Regions from separate parts of the Streptomyces sp. NBC_01296 genome, predicted to be linked through region 1. Evidence: riboswitches for the same ligand, from Rfam matches in the RefSeq annotation. Region 1 holds a riboswitch; the other holds the start of a gene.
The links. Region 1 has a riboswitch for S-adenosylmethionine ahead of thrC (threonine synthase). Riboswitches for the same ligand answer to the same signal wherever they lie in the genome.
Positions count from the first base shown of each region.

Region 1 (10,301 bases):
GGCGGGGGTCGCGGTGCGCTACGGGGGCTTCGCAGGCGCTGCCGGCCTGGAACACCTGGTGGTCCTCGGCCACTACGGGGCCGAGCGCTGGGACGCGGTGAGCGGCATCGTGCACACCCCGGCCGAGCACCCGGGGGTCGCCGCGGTACGGGCGGAACTGCCCGGGTTCCTGGACTCCATCGGCGCCTGGCGCGGTACGTGGATCGAGGAGAAGGGCCGGGCGCTGGCCGTCCACACCCGGCGCGCCGAGGACCCGGAAGCGGCCTTCGCCGCGCTGCGCGAGCCGCTGGCCGAGCTGGCGGCGCGGCACGGGCTGATGGTGGAGCCGGGGCGGGCGGTGCTGGAGTTGCGTCCGCCGGGGATGGACAAGGGCGTGGCCCTGACCGAGTACCTGGCGGAGACGGGCGCCGAGGCCGTGCTGTACGCGGGGGACGACCTGGGCGACCTCGCCGCGTATGCGGCCGTGGAGAAACTGCGGACCGACGGCATGCCGGGGCTGCTGGTGGCCAGCGGCTCGGCCGAGGTTCCCGAGCTCGCCTCCCGGGCCGACCTCGTCCTGAACGGCCCGGGCGAGGTCGTCGCCTTCCTGGCCACCCTGGCCGAAGCCATCCGCTCCGTGAGCCCGACGCCGTAACCGCCGCGCGGGGGCCCTCTCCACCCCGCCCCTCGGCGGGGCGGGGAGAGGGCCCGTGCGCAGCCGTTGCCGTTACGCCGCGCGGAGGGCGGCCAGTTGGGCCGTGAACCAGGCCGTCGGGGGGAGGGCCGTGGCCGCCGAGGCCAGCCGCTTCGTGCGCTCCGCACGCTCCTCCGCCGGCATCGCCAGCGCGGCGTGCAGCGCCCCGGCCGTCTCCGACACGTCGTACGGGTTCACCGTCAGCGCGTCCTCGCGGAGCTCCCCGTACGCCCCCGCCCCGGTCGACAGCACCAGGACGCACCCCGCGTCCGAGACCACCGGGATCTCCTTCGCCACCAGGTTCATCCCGTCCCGCACCGGGTTCACCAGCGCCACGTCCGCCAGCCGGTACGCCGCCAGGGAGCGCGCGAAGTCGTCCTTCACCGACACCAGCACCGGCTGCCAGTCCTCGGTGCCCAACTCCTCGTTGATCTGCGCGGCCAGTTCCCGCACCGCCTCCGTGTACGACCGGTACACCGCCAGGTCCTGCCGGGACGGGTACGCCGAGGCCAGGTGGACCACCCGGCCCCGCCATTCGGGGTGCTCGGTCAGCAGCTCCCGGTACGCCAGCAGCCCCCGCACGATGTTCTTCGACAGCTCGGTCCGGTCCACCCGGACGATCGCCCTGCGGTCCCCGATCTCCGCCCGCAGCGCCGCCAGCTTGTCGTTCACCTCCGGCCGGTGTGCCAGCGCCCGCAGTTCGTCGCCGTCCACGCCCAGCGGGTACACGGCCACGGTCGTCCGCCGGTGCGGCACCGGGCCCCTCGTCATCTTCTCGATGTACGGCGCGTCCCTCGGGTCCGCCCCGGCCACCGTCTTCGGCTCCGCGATGCCCCGCTCGTCGTCCAGCTGCGCCGCGGTCATGAAGCTGTGCGCCCACGCCCACGTGTGGAAGCCCACCACGTCCGCCCCGAGCATGCCCCACATCAGCTGCGCCCGGATGTCGTCGGGGAGCATGTCCAGGAACTCGCGCGAGGCCCACGGCGTGTGCGTGAAGTGGCTGATCTTCAGGTCCGGTCGCAGTTCCCGCAGCTCACCGGGGACCAGCGCCAGGTGGTAGTCCTGCACGAGCACCGCCGCGCCCTCGCCGGCCTCCTGCGCCAGCGCCCGTGCGAAGGCGCGGTTGTAGGCGACGTACGACTCCCACCGCCGGCGGAACTCCGCGTCGAAGACCGGCTCGCGCGGGATGTCGTACAGGTGGTGGTGCGTGAACCACAGCACCGAGTTCGCGATGCCGTTGTACGCGTCGTCGTACGTGGTGGGATCGATGTCCAGCATCCGGACACCGGGTTCGGAGACACCGCGGCGGACCGCCTCCCGGTCCGCCTCCGACAGCGCCGCGCAGATCCACAGCGCTTCCGGCTGCCGGGCGAGGGCGGCGGAGAGGCCGGAGACGAGGCCGCCGCCGCCGCGCCGGGTGGTGAGCGTGCCGTCGTCGGCGAGGAGGTAGGAGAGCGGGCCGCGGTTCGCTGCAACGAGTACCTGGGAAGCCATGCGGCGAACCTAGCCCGGGGCCCGCCCGCTCAAACGTCAGTTCCCTCACGCCACCCTGCGGCCGGAGTACTCCTTGACCCCGGCCATCGGCGGCCGCTCCTCGGTGTCCACGGCGTACGTGCGCGGCACGAACCCGTTCGGCCCGCGCTCGAACTGCGTCAGCTCCGGCCGTACGAGATGCCCGCGCGAGAGGCGCAGCTGCGCCGTGCGGTAGATCGCCGCGGCCATCCGGCCCAGCGCCTGGCCGTCCTGATGCCGGTGGAGCCGTACGCCGACGTCCACCTGGGCCAGTGCGTCCAGCCCGACGGTGTGCAGCGCGTCCACCAGCAGGCCCAGCTCGACGCCGTACCCGACGGGGAAGGGCAAACGTTCCAGCAGCGTGCGGCGCACGGCGTACTCGCCGCCCAGCGGCTGGACGAAGCCGGCCAGCTGCGGCCAGTGGAGGTTGAGGAGCGGCCGGGCGACGAGCTCGGTGACCCGGCCGCCCTGACCGTGGGTCTTGCCGGAGGCGAGCCCGTCGAATTCCGTGCCCAGCGGGCGGTCGTACATCGCCTTGACGAACTGCACGTCCGGCTCGGTCAGCAGCGGGCCGACGATCCCGGACACGAAGGCGGACGAGAAGTCCCGCAGGTCGGCGTCCACGAAGCAGACGATGTCGCCGGTGGTCACCAGCAGCGAGCGCCACAGCACCTCGCCCTTGCCGTGCACGGCCGGGATCCGCGGCAGGATGTCGTCGCGGTGCACCACGCGGGCGCCGGCCTTCGCGGCCACCTCGGCGGTCCGGTCGCTGGAACCCGAGTCGACCACGACCAGTTCGTCGACCAGCGGCACCGGCAGCCCCTCGATCAGATCCCGCCGGATCACCTCGACGATGGCTCCGACCGTCTCCTCCTCGTCGAGAGCGGGCAGGACGACGCTGACCGTGGTGCCTGCCGCCCGCTTGGCGGAAAGCAGCTGGTCGAGCGGTCGGTCGGCCGCGGACCAGGAGCGGTCCGCAAACCAGCGCTCCACCTCTTCCAGCACGTTCGGCACTCCCTGTTTCCTCGTTCGCCCTCGGCGGGTTTCAGCCGAAAAGTGATCCATCTCGCGGTTCGGACGGCTGTCTCAACCACCCGGACCTTCCGTTACAGTCTTGAACAACGCGAAGGACCACCGCATGCCGGGGGTCCCCGCGTACAAACGCCCGGACGCGCCATGGAGCGCGCGGCCCGGTGCCATACCGCTCATCCAGAGGGGCAGAGGGACACGGCCCGTTGAAGCCCCGGCAACCCTCCAGTCGGTTCTCGCGCTCGCTTGCAGCAGCGAGGTCCCCGGCTAGGGAAGGTGCCAATTCCGTCTCATGGCGAAGTGCGCCATGGGGAAGATGAGGAGAAAGGGCCTCGCCATCATGGCTGCACAGACTGTTGCCACCTCTGTCGATCTCGGACCTGCCACCGGCCTCTCGTGTCGTGAGTGCGGTACCCGCTTCGAGCTCGGACCCATCTTCGCTTGCGTCGAGTGCTTCGGACCTCTGGAAGTCGCCTACGACCTTCCCACCGGAGACCCGGAAGCCCTGCGCGCCGCGATCGAGGCCGGCCCGAACAACATCTGGCGCTACGCCCCGCTGCTGCCCGTCCCCGCGGACGTGGCCTCCAAGCCCAGCCTGAACCCCGGCTTCACCAAGCTCGTGGACGCGGCCAACCTGGCCAAGGAGCTCGGCTTCACCGGCAAGCTGTACGTCAAGGACGACTCCGGCAACCCGACGCACTCCTTCAAGGACCGCGTCGTGGCCATCGCCGTCGAGGCCGCCCGCGCCTTCGGCTTCACCACCCTGTCCTGCTCCTCCACCGGCAACCTGGCCGGCGCCGTCGGCGCCGCGGCCGCCCGGGCCGGCTTCCGCTCCTGCGTGTTCATCCCGCACGACCTGGAGCAGGGCAAGGTCGTCATGGCCGGTGTGTACGGCGGCGACCTGGTCGGCATCGAGGGCAACTACGACGACGTCAACCGCTTCTGCTCCGAGCTCATCGGCGACCCGCTGGGCGAGGGCTGGGGCTTCGTCAACGTCAACCTGCGCCCTTACTACGGCGAGGGTTCCAAGACGCTCGCGTACGAGATCTGCGAGCAGCTCGGCTGGCAGCTGCCCGACCAGATCGTGATCCCGATCGCGTCCGGCTCACAGCTGACGAAGATCGACAAGGGTCTGCAGGAGCTGATCAAGCTCGGGCTCGTCGAGGACAAGCCGTACAAGATCTTCGGCGCCCAGGCCGAGGGCTGCTCCCCGGTCTCGACGGCCTTCAAGGCCGGCCACGACGTGGTCCGCCCGCAGAAGCCGAACACCATCGCCAAGTCGCTGGCCATCGGCAACCCGGCCGACGGACCGTACGTCCTGGACATCGCGCGCCGCACGGGCGGCTACGTCGAGGACGTGACCGACGAGCAGGTCGTCGAGGCGATCAAGATCCTCGCGCAGACCGAGGGCATCTTCGCCGAGACCGCGGGCGGCGTGACCGTCGGCGTGACCAAGAAGCTCATCGAGAACGGGCAGCTCGACCCGGCGCTGACCACGGTGGTCCTGAACACCGGTGACGGCCTCAAGACCCTGGAGGCGGTGGCCGCGGACAGCGGGCAGACCGCCACCATCCGCCCGAGCCTGGACGCATTCCGCGCCGCCGGCCTGGTCTGACCCACCCCTGACACCCGGAAAGGCAGTAGCGCCATGAGCGTCAACGTCCGCATCCCCACCATCCTGCGCACCTACACCGGCGGCCAGGCCGAGGTCACCGCCGAGGGCGCGAACCTCTCCGAGGTCATCGCCTCCCTGGAGGCGAGCCACCCGGGCATCGCCGCCCGCGTCCTGGACGACCAGGGCAAGCTGCGCCGCTTCGTGAACGTCTACGTCAACGACGACGACGTGCGCTTCGAGGGCGGCCTGGACGCGGTGACGCCGGACGGCGCCGGCGTCTCGATCATTCCCGCCGTCGCCGGCGGCTGCTGAAACGCGAAAGCCCAGAATTGCCCCCTCCGCTAAAAGCGGAGGGGGCAATTCTGCTTGGTTGGGCGCGGTAGGGTTGGGGAAGTCCCCTCCGCTGTTCTTGCCGGCCGCATATGAGCGGGTCGAGTGAGGGTTGACATTGAGTCAATATGCAAGTGCGGTATGGGGCTTTGGCGAGATATGCCGGGTCCGAGTTGCCCGGCAATATGCCAAATTTTCACTCTATTTCAATGTATCCCCGTGTCCAGATTTCTCGTCGGATTGACCTGTTGCAGACAGCAGCGGTGCAGATACATTCAGCCCCGGTCGAGGCGTTCCGGCGCAAGTTCTGACCCGGGACCGCGAAGTGCGGTCCTGCGCAAGGGCCAGTAATAGGGGAGTTAGGCATGGCTCAGGGCACCGTCAAGTGGTTCAACGCGGAGAAGGGCTACGGCTTCATCGCGGTCGACGGTGGTGCGGATGTGTTCGTCCACTACAGCGCCATCCAGATGGACGGGTACCGCACCCTTGAAGAGGGTCAGCGGGTCGAGTTCGAGATCTCGCAGGGCCAGAAGGGTCCGCAGGCGGACATGGTCAAGCTCGCCGTCTAGCCCCGGCGCGATCGACCACCGACGCATACGCGCGAAGGGCCCGCATCCTTGAGGAGGGATGCGGGCCCTTCGTGCTGCCCGCCTGCTGCCCGCCTGCCGGGCTCGGACGTTGGCCCGGCGTTCCCCAAGCCGCTTGCACTCGAGGGGGTCGAGTGCTAATCATTGGCGTTAGCACTCTCCTGTCGAGAGTGCTACTACACAGGACCGGGTCGGTGAGGCCCGCAGGGTCCGGCGGGAAGGAACCGCCGGGCACGCAGGCCGTCCGTCGCGGGCGCGGGCGCGGTCCGGAGCAATCCAACCCTCCCCACGCGCCGGCGGCGCAGGGGGAACCCCAGTCCTGGAGGACCACTTCAGATGGCCAAGATCATTGCGTTCGACGAGGAGGCCCGGCGCGGTCTCGAGCGCGGGATGAACCAGCTCGCCGACGCCGTCAAGGTCACCCTTGGCCCCAAGGGTCGCAACGTCGTCCTTGAGAAGAAGTGGGGCGCCCCCACGATCACCAACGATGGTGTCTCCATCGCCAAGGAGATCGAGCTCGAGGACCCGTACGAGAAGATCGGCGCCGAGCTGGTCAAGGAAGTCGCCAAGAAGACGGACGACGTCGCCGGCGACGGTACGACCACCGCCACCGTTCTCGCCCAGGCGCTCGTCCGCGAGGGCCTGCGCAACGTGGCAGCCGGTGCGAACCCGATGGCCCTCAAGCGTGGCATCGAGAAGGCCGTCGAGGCCGTCTCCGCCGCCCTGCTCGACCAGGCCAAGGACGTGGAGACCAAGGAGCAGATCGCTTCGACCGCCTCCATCTCCGCCGCCGACACCCAGATCGGCGAGCTCATCGCCGAGGCCATGGACAAGGTCGGCAAGGAAGGCGTCATCACCGTCGAGGAGTCGCAGACCTTCGGTCTGGAGCTCGAGCTCACCGAGGGCATGCGCTTCGACAAGGGCTACATCTCGGCGTACTTCGCCACCGACATGGAGCGTATGGAGGCGTCCCTGGACGACCCGTACATCCTGATCGTCAACTCCAAGATCGGCAACGTGAAGGACCTCCTTCCGCTGCTCGAGAAGGTCATGCAGTCCGGCAAGCCGCTGCTGATCATCGCCGAGGACGTCGAGGGCGAGGCCCTGTCGACCCTGGTCGTCAACAAGATCCGCGGCACCTTCCGGTCCGTGGCCGTCAAGGCCCCGGGCTTCGGCGACCGCCGCAAGGCCATGCTCGGCGACATCGCCATCCTCACGGGCGGCACGGTCATCTCCGAGGAGGTCGGCCTCAAGCTCGAGAACGCGGGTCTCGACCTGCTCGGCCGCGCCCGCAAGGTCGTCATCTCCAAGGACGAGACCACGATCGTCGACGGCTCCGGTGACAGCGACCAGGTCCAGGGTCGCGTCAACCAGATCCGCGCCGAGATCGAGAACTCCGACTCGGACTACGACCGCGAGAAGCTCCAGGAGCGCCTCGCGAAGCTGGCCGGCGGCGTGGCCGTCATCAAGGCCGGCGCCGCGACCGAGGTGGAGCTCAAGGAGCGCAAGCACCGCATCGAGGACGCCGTTCGCAACGCGAAGGCGGCCGTCGAGGAGGGCATCGTCGCCGGTGGTGGCGTGGCCCTGCTCCAGGCCTCCGCGGTCTTCGAGAAGCTCGACCTGTCGGGTGACGAGGCGACCGGCGCCAACGCCGTGAAGCTCGCCCTGGAGGCCCCGCTCAAGCAGATCGCCGTCAACGGTGGTCTCGAGGGTGGCGTCGTCGTGGAGAAGGTCCGCAACCTGACCGTCGGCTGGGGCCTCAACGCCGCGACCGGCGAGTACGTGGACATGATCGCCGAGGGCATCATCGACCCGGCGAAGGTCACGCGCTCTGCCCTGCAGAACGCCGCGTCCATCGCCGCGCTGTTCCTGACGACCGAGGCCGTCATCGCCGACAAGCCCGAGAAGGCCGGCGCCCCGGCCGGCGGCGGCATGCCGGGCGGTGACATGGACTTCTGATCGGCCCCTGGCTGATCGGCTGTTCTTCGACCGAGGGCGGCACTCCCCGTACAGGGGGGTGCCGCCCTCGGGCGTTTCAACGCGTCTTAGAAGCCCGAGCTGTCGACGTCGAAGCCGAAGGGGTCCGGGACGGGCAAGGGCGCACCGAAGGGCACCGTCTTGCGGAACTGGTACCCGTGCGGGGAGGGGTCCGAGAAACAGGTGATCTCAGACGCCTGCATGTCGACGACGAGGTGGACGGGGACGAGCTGTCCGTAGACGTCCAGCTTTTCGTGCCAGTCCACGTCCTTCGTGGACACCGAGGTGAACTCGGCCACCAGGGAGAGTTCCGCTCCGTCCAGGTGTCTCCCCTCGCCCTCGAAGGCAGACACGTCGACCACATAGAGATCGGGGCCGTAGGCGCGCCCGGCTGCAGGGAACTGGAAGAGGAACGGCGCCATGTCCGCGACGTGACCTTCGGGGGCGTGGGCCTGAAGCTGCTCGCGCAGCGCCCGCATGGGGAGGTAGTAACGCCGCCTGGACCACGGTGACACGATGATCTTCCCCCGGATGAGCTCGGCTTTGAAGCCGTCTGGCGTGTCCATCTCCTCGACGGTGCGCAGGAGCGTCTCGAACGTCGGCGGTGCCGCCTGCTCCATCGGTGTGGCCCGTTCGATCATGATCGTCCGTTGTCCTCCGCGTGGCGTGCCGTGCACTGGGCGTGAGCCCTGTTCCAGGCTAGCGGCGCGTGGGTGGCCGCGCCCGGGTGCCGAGACGGATCACCACCGAACGGGGTGCTTTGGTTGACTGGGGGTATGAGCGATCTCTTCGTCAAGATCTGCGGTCTGAAGACCGCGAACGACGTCGACGTGGCCGTGGCCGCCGGGGCCGATGCCGTCGGGTTCGTCTTCGCCGCCGGGAGTCCCCGCACGATCGACGCCGCCGCGGCGCGGGAGCTCGCGGCGCGGGTGCCGGCCGGGGTGCTGACCGTCGGGGTCTTCCGCGGACAGCCGGTCGAGGAGGTCCGGCGGCTGGCCGAGGAGAGCGGCGTACGGGGCGTGCAGCTGCACGGGGACGAGGGCCCGGAGTACTACGAGGCGCTGCGCGCCGAGGGGCGGAGCCTGCTGCGGGCCACCGCCGAGCACGTGAAGCGCTGCGGGGAGTACGGAGAGGACCTGCTGCTGCTCGACGCGCCCGACCCCGGCTCCGGCAAGCCCTGGAACTGGGCGTCGCGGGAGTTCACCGCGCCCGAGGGGCGCTGGCTGCTGGCCGGCGGGCTGAACCCGGGGAACGTGCGGGAGGCGGTGGAAACCACGGGCGCCTGGGGCGTGGACGTGTCCAGCGGGGTGGAGCGGGAACGCGGGGTGAAGTCCCCCGACCTGATCCGCGCCTTCATCGAGGCGGCCCGGGGGTGATCCGGGCCGGCGGTGGCGTCGGCGGAGCGCGTCTAGTCGGTGAACTCCTTCAGGGCCTCGGTGTCGAGGGTGATGCCGACGGGTGCGGGGATCTCGACCATCTCGCCGTAGGCGAAGGCGGGATCGTCCCCGTACTTCCCCTCCGCGGGCTCGCTGTAGACGGTCAGGCTGTGCCGCTCCCGGTCGATGAGCAGGTAGACCGGGATACCGGCGGCCGCGTAGCCGTCCCGCTTCTCGTTCCGGTCGCGACTGTCGGTGTCGGAGTCGTGGGAGGTGACCTCCACGACCATCAGGACGCCCGCCGTATCCGCCCACTCACCCTGTCCGGCGAAGTGTGCGACGGGGGCGAGAACTCCGTCCGAGCGGGCACGGCCGGTGCGGTACTGCTCGACTTTCAGCCCCTGCTCGGGATGCAGGTCGAGTTCGGGCCGGTGTTGCATGCACTGCCGGAGCAGCCACATGAAGATGGCCCCGTGGTCACCGTCGGGCACAGGCTTTACCTCTAGCGTTCCCGCAATGAATTCGAGCGTCACGGTCTCTGGAGCGCCGCGCTCAAGGGCTTCGAAGTCATCGAGGGACATCTGTGGGCGCTTGGTGGAGCCTGTGGTCATGGAATCGCCTCCTCGCCTCCATGGTGCCCTGCGAGTCCCGGGCCGGATCGCTTGAAGCGCCATCTTCGACTCCGTTCGGCTACGGCTGAGGCAAACGCCAGAGGCGTATGCCAAAACCGAGCCGGCCCATGGCACAGGGTTAGCCCAATGGGGTGAGCAGGCTCAAGAGGCGTTGACGTCAGTCCGTGCGGAGGCGGGCGTGGAGGTGTTCGTCGTGCCAGCCGTCCGCGTGGAGGAGGGCGCCGCGCATGGTGCCCTCCAGGGGGAAGCCGGCCTTCGTCGCGATGCGGCAGGAGGCCGGGTTGGCCACCGAGTGGGTGATGCGCAGGCGGTGCAGGCCGAGCTCCTCGAAGGCCCAGCGGCTGACCCGGTCCGTGGCTTCGACCATGACACCGCCGCCGCGGCCCGCGGGCAGGAGCCAGTACAGCAACTCGCCGCTCCCGCCCGGGAGATCGAGGTCGGCCACGCCGATGAGGCCGACGGGCAGGCCGCCGGCGGCCGGGGCCACCGCCCAGATCGCGGCCTCCTCGGCGTGCCAGCGCTCCTGCCAGCGCTCGGTGCGGGCCACGGCCTCGGCCGGTGACAGCACGG
Region 1 covers NZ_CP130720.1:4,877,400-4,887,700, forward strand. The annotation lists gene otsB (trehalose-phosphatase) at 1-634, shown strand, start outside; gene OG299_RS22200 (alpha,alpha-trehalose-phosphate synthase (UDP-forming)) at 707-2,167, opposite strand; gene OG299_RS22205 (glucosyl-3-phosphoglycerate synthase) at 2,213-3,190, opposite strand; SAM riboswitch class I at 3,388-3,537, shown strand; gene thrC (threonine synthase) at 3,555-4,829, shown strand; gene OG299_RS22215 (MoaD/ThiS family protein) at 4,863-5,141, shown strand; gene OG299_RS22220 (cold-shock protein) at 5,525-5,728, shown strand; gene groL (chaperonin GroEL) at 6,083-7,705, shown strand; gene OG299_RS22230 (Uma2 family endonuclease) at 7,792-8,364, opposite strand; gene OG299_RS22235 (phosphoribosylanthranilate isomerase) at 8,500-9,099, shown strand; gene OG299_RS22240 (Uma2 family endonuclease) at 9,132-9,710, opposite strand; gene OG299_RS22245 (GNAT family N-acetyltransferase) at 9,889-10,301, opposite strand, start outside.

Region 2 (10,301 bases), 1.3 Mb from region 1:
AGCTTGCCGGAGGCCTCCTGGCGCTGCTGCGCGAGCGCGCGCTGCTTGGCCTGGATCTTCTGGACCGCTTCGACCTGCTTGCCGCTCAACTGCTCCAGGGTGGAGGCCTTGTCGAGGTAGGTCTCGGGGTCGGCGGAGAGGAAGAGGGCGACGGACTGGTCCATGCCGCCGGTGCGGTACTGGGCGCTGGCCATCGAACCCAGCGTGGTGCGCAGCTGGTTGAGCTCGTCCTGGCCGCGGGCGACCTGGTCCTGGAGCTGGCCGATCTCCTTCTCCAGCGTCTCCTGGCGCTGCTTGGCCCCGTTGAACTTCTCGGTGGCCTGTTCCGCCTCTTCGTAGAGCGCGTCGACCTTGGACTTGACCTCGTCCTTGCTCGGCTGGGCCGGAGCGGCGGAGGCGCCGTGTGCGGAGAGGGCGACGGCCGCGGCGGCCGCGGCGGTGAGCACGGTCACACGAGCGCGGGTCGGCTGCTTGGGTCGACGGTGGGACGCCACGAAGGCGAGCTCCTTCTTCCTAGAGCCGCCGAAGGAACGCAACTCGGCGACACCTTCGCCGCCACCCCGAATGAGTGATCTGCCGCACGAAGGTTTGACCAGACCCTAGTGACCCGGCTGTGATCAGTTCAAATCCTGTCGAGAAAAAAATCGCTTGCCGACCAGGTTCTTTACCTACAGCCCACGCTCTGTGCAGGGCACTTGACGGTACGTTCCCTGTCGGCCATGCCAAATCGGGCATTCCGTCGACGAGTTACGAAACGCGCGAAAGCCGCTTCAGCAACAAAGCGGACGTCACCGGCCGGGCGCCCGCCTTCGCCACGCCGTCGGCCACCTCGCGGTCCGTGGAGACCACGACCACGGGCCGGCCGGGGGGCTCCGCGCGCACCAGCTGGCGGATCAGCTCGTCCGCCGTCACGCCGGCCTTCGAGAACAGCACGCGTACCCCGCGCGGCGGCGCGAGCAGCACCGGCGCCGCCAGTTCCGCGCCGTCGAAGACACAGGTCATCTCCGCCCCGGTCTGCGCGGCCAGCATCGACAGCCCGCCCAGCAGCCGCAGCCGCTGCTTCTCCAGCGGCATCGTCGGATAGCCGGTCTTGGTCACGTTGTAGCCGTCGACCACCAGATGGGCCTGGGGCAGCGCCAACAACTGGTCCAGCAGCGCCGGATCGGTCTCCGACAGGGCCCGCGCCGCGATGTCCTTCGGGGTCATCCGGCCCGGCTCCACCGCGTCCACGGTGTCGGCCGGACGCGTCGACACCGGCGGCAGCGCCAGCTCGCGGCGCAGCCCCTGGGCCGCGTCCAGCACGGTGTCCAGCAGCAGCCGCAGCCGCATGTCCTCGACGCTGCGGCCCTCGCGGGTGGCCCGGCGGGAGGTCTCCAGCGCCGCCTCGACCTCCGCGAGGCGGGACTTGAGCCGCCGGGTCTCGCTCTCGGCGGCGGCCACGTGCGCGGCCGCCTCGCCCCTGATCCCGTCGATCTCGGCGGTGACCTTGCGCAGGGCCGCCTCGCCGCGCTTCACATCGCTCTGGGCGCTGCGCAGCTTGCGCTGAAGCGATTCCGCTTCCCTGCGCGCCGCGTCCAGCTCGGCCCGCACCTGCTCGCCGCCCAGGCGCTGCGCGTCCCGTGCGTGGGCCAGTTCCTCGCGCAGCCGGTCCAGTTCGCGCCGGGTCTCCTCGCCGACCCGCTCGGCGTCGGCGCGCAGCGCCTCCTCGCCGGCGGCGGCCACCAGCTTGACCCAGCCGACCGGCCGCAGCACGTACGCGGCGGCCGCCACGTCCAGCGGGTCCGCGGCGGCGGGCGGCGCACCGGACTCCAGCGCACCGGCCAGCTCGGCCTGCGCCTCGCGCAGCTTCTCGGCGACGCGGCCCCGGAAGACGGCGTCCGTCTCCACGGCCGCGGCCATGGCGTTGCCCGCGAACTTGGCGCGCCGGGTCGGGGTGAACCGGGCGTACTGGCGCAGCTGCGCCGGGAGGTCCGCGACCGTCAGTCCGCCGAAGGCGTCCGAGACGAGCGCGACGACCCGGCGCCGCACGCCTTCCGGCAGCGGGCGGTCGAGCACCTCGGCGGCGTCGCCGGCCGCGTCGGCCGGCTCAGCGCCGCTTGCTGGCTCCACAATCCGTCACCCCTACCGTGATCTACCTGTGGGCCCGGCTCCGTCAGGAGTCCGCGCCCGGCCTGTCCACGAGCTCGATCTGGTCCACCGCGTTGCACCACCGGCAGCGGACCGACTCGATGGTCTCATTGACCACCTCGCGTTCCTCGACCTTGGGCTCCCCGGCAAGATCCAGGTGGACGTACTCCACGACCTTCGACGAACGAGTGACGTCGAAACGCGTGAGGTTGCCGCACAGGGTGCAGCGCCACCGGGTGGTGTCGGTCGGCAGGGGAACCGTCATCAGGCCGCTCTCTCCTTCGTAGCTGTTTCAATTAAAGCCGCCGTCCGCGTCAATCGGCGGACCGCAGCACGTAACCCTACGGCCTGCCGGTGCTCCGGGCAGGTCCTCTTGGGTCATGCTCGATTGCATGATCGTAAAGCGGCAGGCCCTCCGGGAGGCCGCCCGGGGCCCGGTGGTCGTCCACGCACTGATCGCCGGCTGCTGCGTGGTGTTCCTGCTCGGCCCGGCCTCGGGGCTGAACCCCTCGTACGGCACGGGCGAGCGGTTACTGGAGGCGGGGACCTCGTACTTCCGGCGCTGGGGGGTGGTCCCGGACGAGCTGTTCACGGGATCCGCGCGGGCGCTGCTGACCCCGCTCACCGCGTTGTTCGTGCACGGCAGCTGGCTGCACCTGCTCGGCAACATGCTCTTCCTCTACGTCTTCGGCGTGATGACGCAGGAGCGGATGGGCCGACCGGAATTCCTGTCCTTCTACGTCTGTACGGGTTACCTGGCCCTGGCTGCGTACGCGGCGGCCAACGCCTCCTCCGCCCAGACCCTGGTCGGCGCGTCGGGCGCGATCTCGGCGGTGCTCGGGGCCTTCCTGTGCCTGTTCCCCCGGGCGAGGGTCACGAGCCTGTTCCCGTTCCTCCTCTTCCTGCCGCTGCGCTTCCCCGCCTGGATCGTCCTGCTGTTCTGGTTCGGCCTCCAGTGGCTGGCGGCGCACCGCGCGGGCAGCGGCCCGGGGGTGGCGTACCTGGCCCATGTGGTGGGCTTCTCGCTCGGCTTCGTCTACGCGTGGGTGCGGTATCGGCGTACGACTAGAGTGAGGAGATCAGCGACGGCCACCGAGGGAGACAGCCAGCCGTGATCACCGCGATCGTGCTCATCAAGACCAGCGTGGACCGCATCCCCGAGATCGCCGAGTCGATCGCCGCGCTGGAAAACGTCAGCGAGGTCTACTCCGTCACGGGGACGTACGACCTGATCGCGCTGGTCCGCGTGGCCCGCCACGAGAACCTGGCGGACATCATCCCGGGCCGCATCAGCAAGATCCCGGGCGTGGAGGCGACGGACACCCACGTGGCGTTCCGCACCTACTCCCAGCACGACCTGGAAGCGGCCTTCGCGATCGGCCTCGACGCGTAACAAGCCCGCACAGCGTCACACGGCCGGGACACAGCGGCCTTCCTCGGTGCGGTACTGCCACTTGGCGCCGTCGGCGACGAGTTCCTTCACCGCCCGGACGAAGCGGTCGACGTGCTCGTCGGGAGTGCCCGCGCCGAAGCTGACCCGGATCGCGTTCAGCGAGCGCTCCCCCGGCGCCGCCTCGGGGGCTCCGCATTCGCCCTGGGCCTGCGGCTCGCTGCCCAGCAGGGTGCGGACCAGCGGGTGGGCGCAGAACAGGCCGTCGCGGACGCCGATCCCGTACTCCGCCGACAGCGCCGCCGCGAAGTGCGAGCTGTTCCAGCCGTCCACCACGAAGGAGATGACGCCGACCCGCGGGGCGTCGTCCCCGAAGAGGGACAGGATCCGGACCGCCGGGACCTCCGCCAGGCCTTCGCGGACCTTCGCGATGAGGTGCCGCTCGCGGGCGACGAGGTCCTCGAAGCCGGCCTCGGTCAGGGCCTTGCAGGCGGAGGCGATGGAGTACACGCCGATGACGTTCGGGGAGCCGGCCTCGTGTCGGGCGGCCGTGGTGTGCCACTCGACGTCGACGCCGCCGTCCGCGCGGCGGGCGACCTTCCGGGAGGCGCCGCCGCCGGCCAGGTACGGCTCCGCCTGCTGCAGCCAGTCCGCGCGGCCGGCCAGCACGCCCGAGCCGAACGGCGCGTACAGCTTGTGCCCGGAGAAGGCCACCCAGTCCACGTCCAGCTCCTGCACGGAAACGGGGTGGTGCGGGGCCAGCTGGGCGGCGTCCAGGACGATCCGCGCGCCGTGGGCGTGCGCGGCCGCGGCGAGCTCCTTCACCGGCCACAGCTCACCGGTGACGTTGGACGCGCCGGTGACGCAGACGAGGGCCGGGCCGTACGGGTCGCGGTCGGCCAGCGCCCGCTCGAGGGTCTCGACGGCCTGGGCCGGGGTCCTCGGGGCGTTGAGGTACGTGACCTGCGCGTCGACCCACGGCAGCAGCGAGGCGTGGTGCTCGGTCTCGAAGACGAAGACCTGGCAGCCGGCCGGGAGTACGGCGGCGAGCAGGTTCAGGGAGTCGGTGGTGGACCGGGTGAAGACGACCTGGTCGGCGGGGCGGCAGTCGAGGAACTCGGCGACCGTGGCGCGGCTCTGCTCGAAGAGGTCGGTGGAGAGCTGGGAGAGGTAGCCGGCGCCGCGGTGCACGCTGCCGTAGTAGGGGGCGTACGCGGCGACGTCGTCCCAGACCCGCTGCAGGGCCGGGGCGCTGGCCGCGTAGTCGAGGGCCGCGTAGGTGACCTCGCCGCCGGTGACGAGCGGAACGGTGACGTCCCGGCCGAGGACCGCGAGCGGCTCGGCACGGGCGGGGTCGACAGGGGTGGCAACGGGGGCGGTGGCGACGGCGTTCGGGTACGTGGACATGGCGGTATCTCCCGGCAGGACAGGCTGAATGGCTTCGGACGGCCCGTACGCGGGTGCACGGATGCGCGGACGCGCATACGGCGGTGGGGTACGGGAGTTGCCTCGACGCGCGGACGGCTCAGGACCGCACGGAGGGTGAAGAAGGGGCGGAGTCGCCCTATCGCATTCGCTTGCTCACGGAAAAAAGCTCCTCGAGAGACCAGGACCCCTGGTGTCGAGGGATCCGCGCTTGCCGTAGGCCTTTCTGCCTACGACCTGGTCATCACCCGGGGCACCCCGCCACGGAAGGAGGGTTGCCGGACAGCAAGCCGGGGCCTAAACGCTGTCACTCGTGACCTGGTCAGCATCCTGCCACAAGATCCCGCACGCACAAGGCCCCGGTCCACCATGCGGACCGGGGCCTTGGCCGGAAAAGAACGGGCGCTACGCGTTGCTGGCGGCAACCCACCGGTCCAGGGCCGCCCGCGCCGCGCCCGAGTCGACGGACTGCGCCGCGCGGGCGATCGCGGCGCGGATCTGGTCCTCCAGGGAGCCCGTGCCGGGGTCCAGGGCCACCAGGGCAGCCGCCGAGTTCAGCAGCACCGCGTCGCGGACCGGGCCGGTCTCGCCGGCCAGCAGGCGGCGGGCGACGTCCGCGTTGTACGAGGCGTCCGCACCGCGCAGCGCGGAGACGTCGACCAGCGGGAGGCCCACGTCGCGCGGGTCGAAGGACTGCTCGTCCACCCGGCCGTCGCGGACCCACCACACCCGGGAGGTGGCGGTGGTCGTCAGCTCGTCCAGGCCGTCGTCACCGCGGAACACCAGCGCCGAGGAGCCGCGCTCCGCCAGCACGCCCGCCACGATGGGGGCCACCCTGGGGTCCGCGACGCCCGTGGCCTGTGCCCGTACCCGCGCCGGGTTGGTCAGCGGGCCGATGAAGTTGAAGGTGGTCCGGATGCCCAGCTCCCTGCGGGCCGCGGCCACGTGACGCAGCGCCGGGTGGAACTTGACCGCGAAGCAGAAGGTGATGCCGGCCTCTTCCGCGACCTCGACGACCCGCGCCGGGCTGAGGTCCAGGTTGACGCCGAGCTTCTCCAGCACGTCCGAGGAACCGCTGTCGCTCGACGCGGCCCGGTTGCCGTGCTTGACCACCTTGGCGCCCGTACCGGCCACCACGATCGACGACATCGTCGAGATGTTCACGGTCTTGGCCCCGTCGCCGCCCGTGCCGACGATGTCCACCGTCCGGCCCGGCACCTCGATCAGGTTGGCGTGCCCGTACATGGACCGTACGAGGCCGTTGATCTCCGCGACGGTCTCGCCCTTGGCCCGCAGCGCCACCAGGAAGCCGGCGATCTGGGCGTCGGTGGCCTCCCCGCGCATGATCCGGTCCATGGCCCAGGCGGTTTCCTCGGCGCGCAGGTCCTGGCCGGTCAGCAGGGCGTCGAGGACGCCCGGCCAGCCGCGGGCCGCCACGCTGTCGCCGCCTGCCGGGGTCACAACGTTCATGGTCCGCTCCTGCTGTTGGTCGGGATTCCAGGTCGAATGGGCAGGGCTCCAGCCTATCCAGCCCCGGGGACGGCAAAGAGCCCCGTCCGGACACTGGACGGGGCTCTCGCCGTGGCGACACCAGGACTGACCGAAATCAGTCCCTCAAGCGGGATCAGTGGTGGCCGTGGCCGCTCTGGATCTCCTTGTACTCCTCCACCGTGGGCTTCGGAATCTGGCTGTCCTCCGCGTAGTAGCCCTTGCTGAGCTTCGCGCGGAGCTTCTCCATGCGGCCGACCTTGCGCTCGACGCCGTTCTCGTCGACCGTCGGGCCGATCTCGACCGGCTTGTACTGCTCGTGCGCGGTCAGCGTGTGCAGCTTGCCCTGCGTCAGCGGCTCGTGGATCTCGACGAACTCACCGTGCGGCAGGCGCTTGATGATGCCGGTCTCGCGACCGTGCAGCACCTTGTCCCGGTCCCGGCGCTGGAGGCCGAGGCAGATCCGCTTGGTGATGACGAACGCGATGACCGGGCCGACGAAGAAGCCGATTCGGGCGAACCAGGTGATGTTGTTGATCGACAGGTGGAAGTACTGCGCGAACATGTCGTTTCCACCGGCGATCAGCAGGATGACGTACCACGTCAGCCATGCCACACCGAAGCCCGTACGGGTCGGGACGTTGCGCGGGCGGTCCAGGATGTGGTGCTCGCGCTTGTCCCCGGTGACCCAGGACTCGATGAACGGGTACACCGCGATCGCGGCCAGCACCAGCGGGAAGATCACCAGCGGGATGAACACGCCCAGGACGAGCGTGTGGCCCCAGAGGTTGATCTCCCAGCCGGGCATCGCACGGATCAGGCCCTCGGAGAAGCCCATGTACCAGTCGGGCTGCGCGCCGGTGGACACGTGGTCCGGCCGGTACGGGCCGAGCGCCCAGATCGGGTTGATCGAGGCGATCGCCGCGATGGCCGCGATGATGCCGAAGACCAGGAAGAAGAAGCCTCCGGCCTTGGCCATGTAGACCGGCAGCAGCGGCATGCCGACGACGTTGTTGTTCGTCCTGCCGGGACCCGCGAACTGGGTGTGCTTGTGGTAGAAGACCAGGATCAGGTGGGCCACCAGCAGGCCCATCATGATGCCGGGCAGCAGCAGGATGTGGATCGAGTAGAACCGCGCGACGAAGTCGCCGCCGGGGAACTCGCCGCCGAAGAGGAAGAACGACAGGTACGTGCCGACGATCGGCACGGACAGGATCGCGCCCTCCATGAAGCGGACACCGGTGCCCGAGAGCAGGTCGTCCGGCAGGGAGTAACCGGTGAAACCGGTGAACATGCCGAGGACCAGCAGCAGGAAGCCGAAGATCCAGTTGACCTCGCGCGGCTTGCGGAACGCACCGGTGAAGAACACGCGCATCATGTGCACGAGCATCGCCGCGACGAAGATCAGCGCCGCCCAGTGGTGGATCTGCCGGATGAGCAGACCGCCGCGGACGTCGAAGCTGATGTCCAGCGTCGAGGCGAAGGCCTCGGACATCTGGACGCCCTGCATCGGCACGTACGAGCCGTGGTACACGACCTCGTTCATGCTCGGGTGGAAGAACAGCGTCAGGTACACACCCGTGAGGATGATGATGATGAAGCTGTAGAGGCAGATCTCACCCAGCATGAAGGACCAGTGGTCCGGGAAGATCTTGCGCATGTTGGACTTGGCCAGGCTGTAGATGCCCAGGCGGCCGTCCGCCCAGTCGGCTACCCGCTCGCCGGCCGGCGCTTTGCGCTTCGAATCGGTGGCAGTGCTCATCCGCGCTCCCAGAATGCAGGACCGACGGGCTCTTCGAAGTCGCCGAGCGCCTCGAGGAAGCCTTCGCCGTTCACGCCGATCCGCAGCTGCGGAAGCGCGTGGCCGGCCGGGCCGAAGATGACACGGGCGCCGTCGGAGAGGTCGAAAGTGGACTGGTGGCACGGGCAGAGCACGTGGTGCGTCTGCTGCTCGTACAGGCTGATCGGGCAGCCGACGTGGGTGCAGATCTTCGAGTAGGCCACGATGCCCTCGTGGGACCACTCGAGTTCCTGCTTGTCCTTGATGTCCTCCGGCTTGATCCGGACGATCATCAGGGCGGCCTTGGCGATCTGCGTCTGGAAGTCGTGCTGCTCCTCCTCCAGGCCCTCAGGCCTGACGAAGGTCAGCGAACCGACCTGCACGTCCTCGGGACGCAGCGGCTCGTTCGTGTTGTCGTTGATCAGCAGCTTGCCCTTGGCCCACACCGTGTGGCGCAGCTTGTCCTCGGGCAGCGGGCCCAGGTCACGCATGATCATGACGGCGGACAGCGGCAGCATGGCCAGCGCGCCCAGCATCGTGTTGCGGATCAGCGGACGGCGGCCGATCGCGGACTCGTTCGCACCGTCGGCGAAGTCCGACAGGACCTTCGCCTTGACCTCCGGCGGCGCCGCGATCGCGTGGCGCTCGTCGGCGACCTCCACGTCGGACATCAGGGTGCGGGCCCAGTGGACCGCGCCCGCGCCGATGCAGAAGAGGGCGACGCCCAGGGTCATTCCCAGGGCGAAGTTGAGCCCGCTCACCTTCCCGATGGGGAAGATGTAGACGATCTTGTCGACCGGGATGGTCACGTACGAGGCGATGAAGCCGATCGTGGCCAGCATCGACAGCGTGAACAGCATCGCCACGGTGCGCTCGGAGCGCCTCGCGGCCCGCTCGTCGATGTCCTGGATACGGGGCTTGTGGACCGGCAGGCCCGGGTCGGCGAACGGGTCGTCCGCGACTGCTACGCCACCGTGGTGCGCGTCGCCCTGCTCGCTCGGCAGGTGCTTCTCTTCGGGAATCTCTTGGCTACTCATGACTTCTTGGCCTTAGCGGTGTGGGCCGCGACCCAGACGGCGACAGCGATCAGCGCACCCAGACCGAAGATCCAGCCGAACAGACCCTCGGAGACGGGGCCGAGGCCACCGAGCTTCAGGCCGCCAGGGCTGACCGACTGCTCGCCGTTCACGTGCTGGATGTACGCGATGATGTCCTTCTTCTCCTTCGTCGGCATGGTGCTGTCCGGGAAGGAGGGCATGTTCTGCGGGCCGGTGAGCATGGCCTCGTAGATGTGCTTCGGCTCGACGCCCTCAAGGCTGGGGGCGTACTTGCCGTTCGTCAGTGCGCCGCCTTCACCGGTGAAGTTGTGGCACTGCGCGCAGTTGTTGCGGAAGAGCTCACCACCCCTGGCGATGTCGGCGCCCGCCGGGTCGTACTGCTTCTCGGTCGGCACGATCGGGCCGGCGCCGAGCGAGCCGATGTAGGCGGCGAGCTGGTCGATCTGCGCCTGGTCGTAGATGACCGGCTTCTTCGGCACCTGCACGCCGGGCTGCTGGGCGGGCATGCGGCCCGTGCTCACCTGGAAGTCGACGGCCGCGGAGCCGACGCCGACCAGGCTGGGGCCGTCAGTGGAACCCTGACCGCCGGTTCCGTGGCAGCTTGCGCAACCCACGGCGTAGAGCTTCTTGCCCTCCTCGATGGCGAGGGACTGGGCGGTTTCATCGGCCTGCGCCTTGCCCGCGGGGGCGAAGGCGGCGTACAGCCCCCCAGTGGCCGCCAGCGCGAGGAGTAGAACGACGACCGCCGCCAGCGGATGGCGTCGTCGTGCGGAGAGCTTTTTCACGGATTACCCCGGTGTCAGGATCTTCTGCGTCGGTGTTTCTGGATGGAGTGCCGGGTCTGGCCCGGTGACGTGTTCGCTACTTGATCAGGTAGATCGTCGCGAAGAGGCCGATCCAGACGACATCGACGAAGTGCCAGTAGTAGGACACGACGATGGCCGACGTGGCCTGTTCGTGGGTGAACCTCTTGGCCGCGTACGTCCGGCCGAGGACCAGCAGGAAGGCGATGAGACCGCCCGTCACGTGCAGA
Region 2 covers NZ_CP130720.1:6,147,707-6,158,007, reverse strand. The annotation lists gene OG299_RS28030 (C40 family peptidase) at 1-494, opposite strand, end outside; gene OG299_RS28025 (NYN domain-containing protein) at 748-2,112, opposite strand; gene OG299_RS28020 (hypothetical protein) at 2,153-2,392, opposite strand; gene OG299_RS28015 (rhomboid family intramembrane serine protease) at 2,508-3,242, shown strand; gene OG299_RS28010 (Lrp/AsnC family transcriptional regulator) at 3,239-3,520, shown strand; gene OG299_RS28005 (aminotransferase class V-fold PLP-dependent enzyme) at 3,536-4,924, opposite strand; SAM riboswitch class IV at 5,145-5,261, opposite strand; gene trpD (anthranilate phosphoribosyltransferase) at 5,348-6,412, opposite strand; gene qcrB (cytochrome bc1 complex cytochrome b subunit) at 6,567-8,192, opposite strand; gene qcrA (cytochrome bc1 complex Rieske iron-sulfur subunit) at 8,189-9,247, opposite strand; gene qcrC (cytochrome bc1 complex diheme cytochrome c subunit) at 9,244-10,053, opposite strand; gene ctaE (aa3-type cytochrome oxidase subunit III) at 10,130-10,301, opposite strand, start outside.
Region 2: linked by a shared signal. The riboswitch ahead of OG299_RS28005 (aminotransferase class V-fold PLP-dependent enzyme) and the one ahead of thrC (threonine synthase) in region 1 are both predicted to bind S-adenosylmethionine.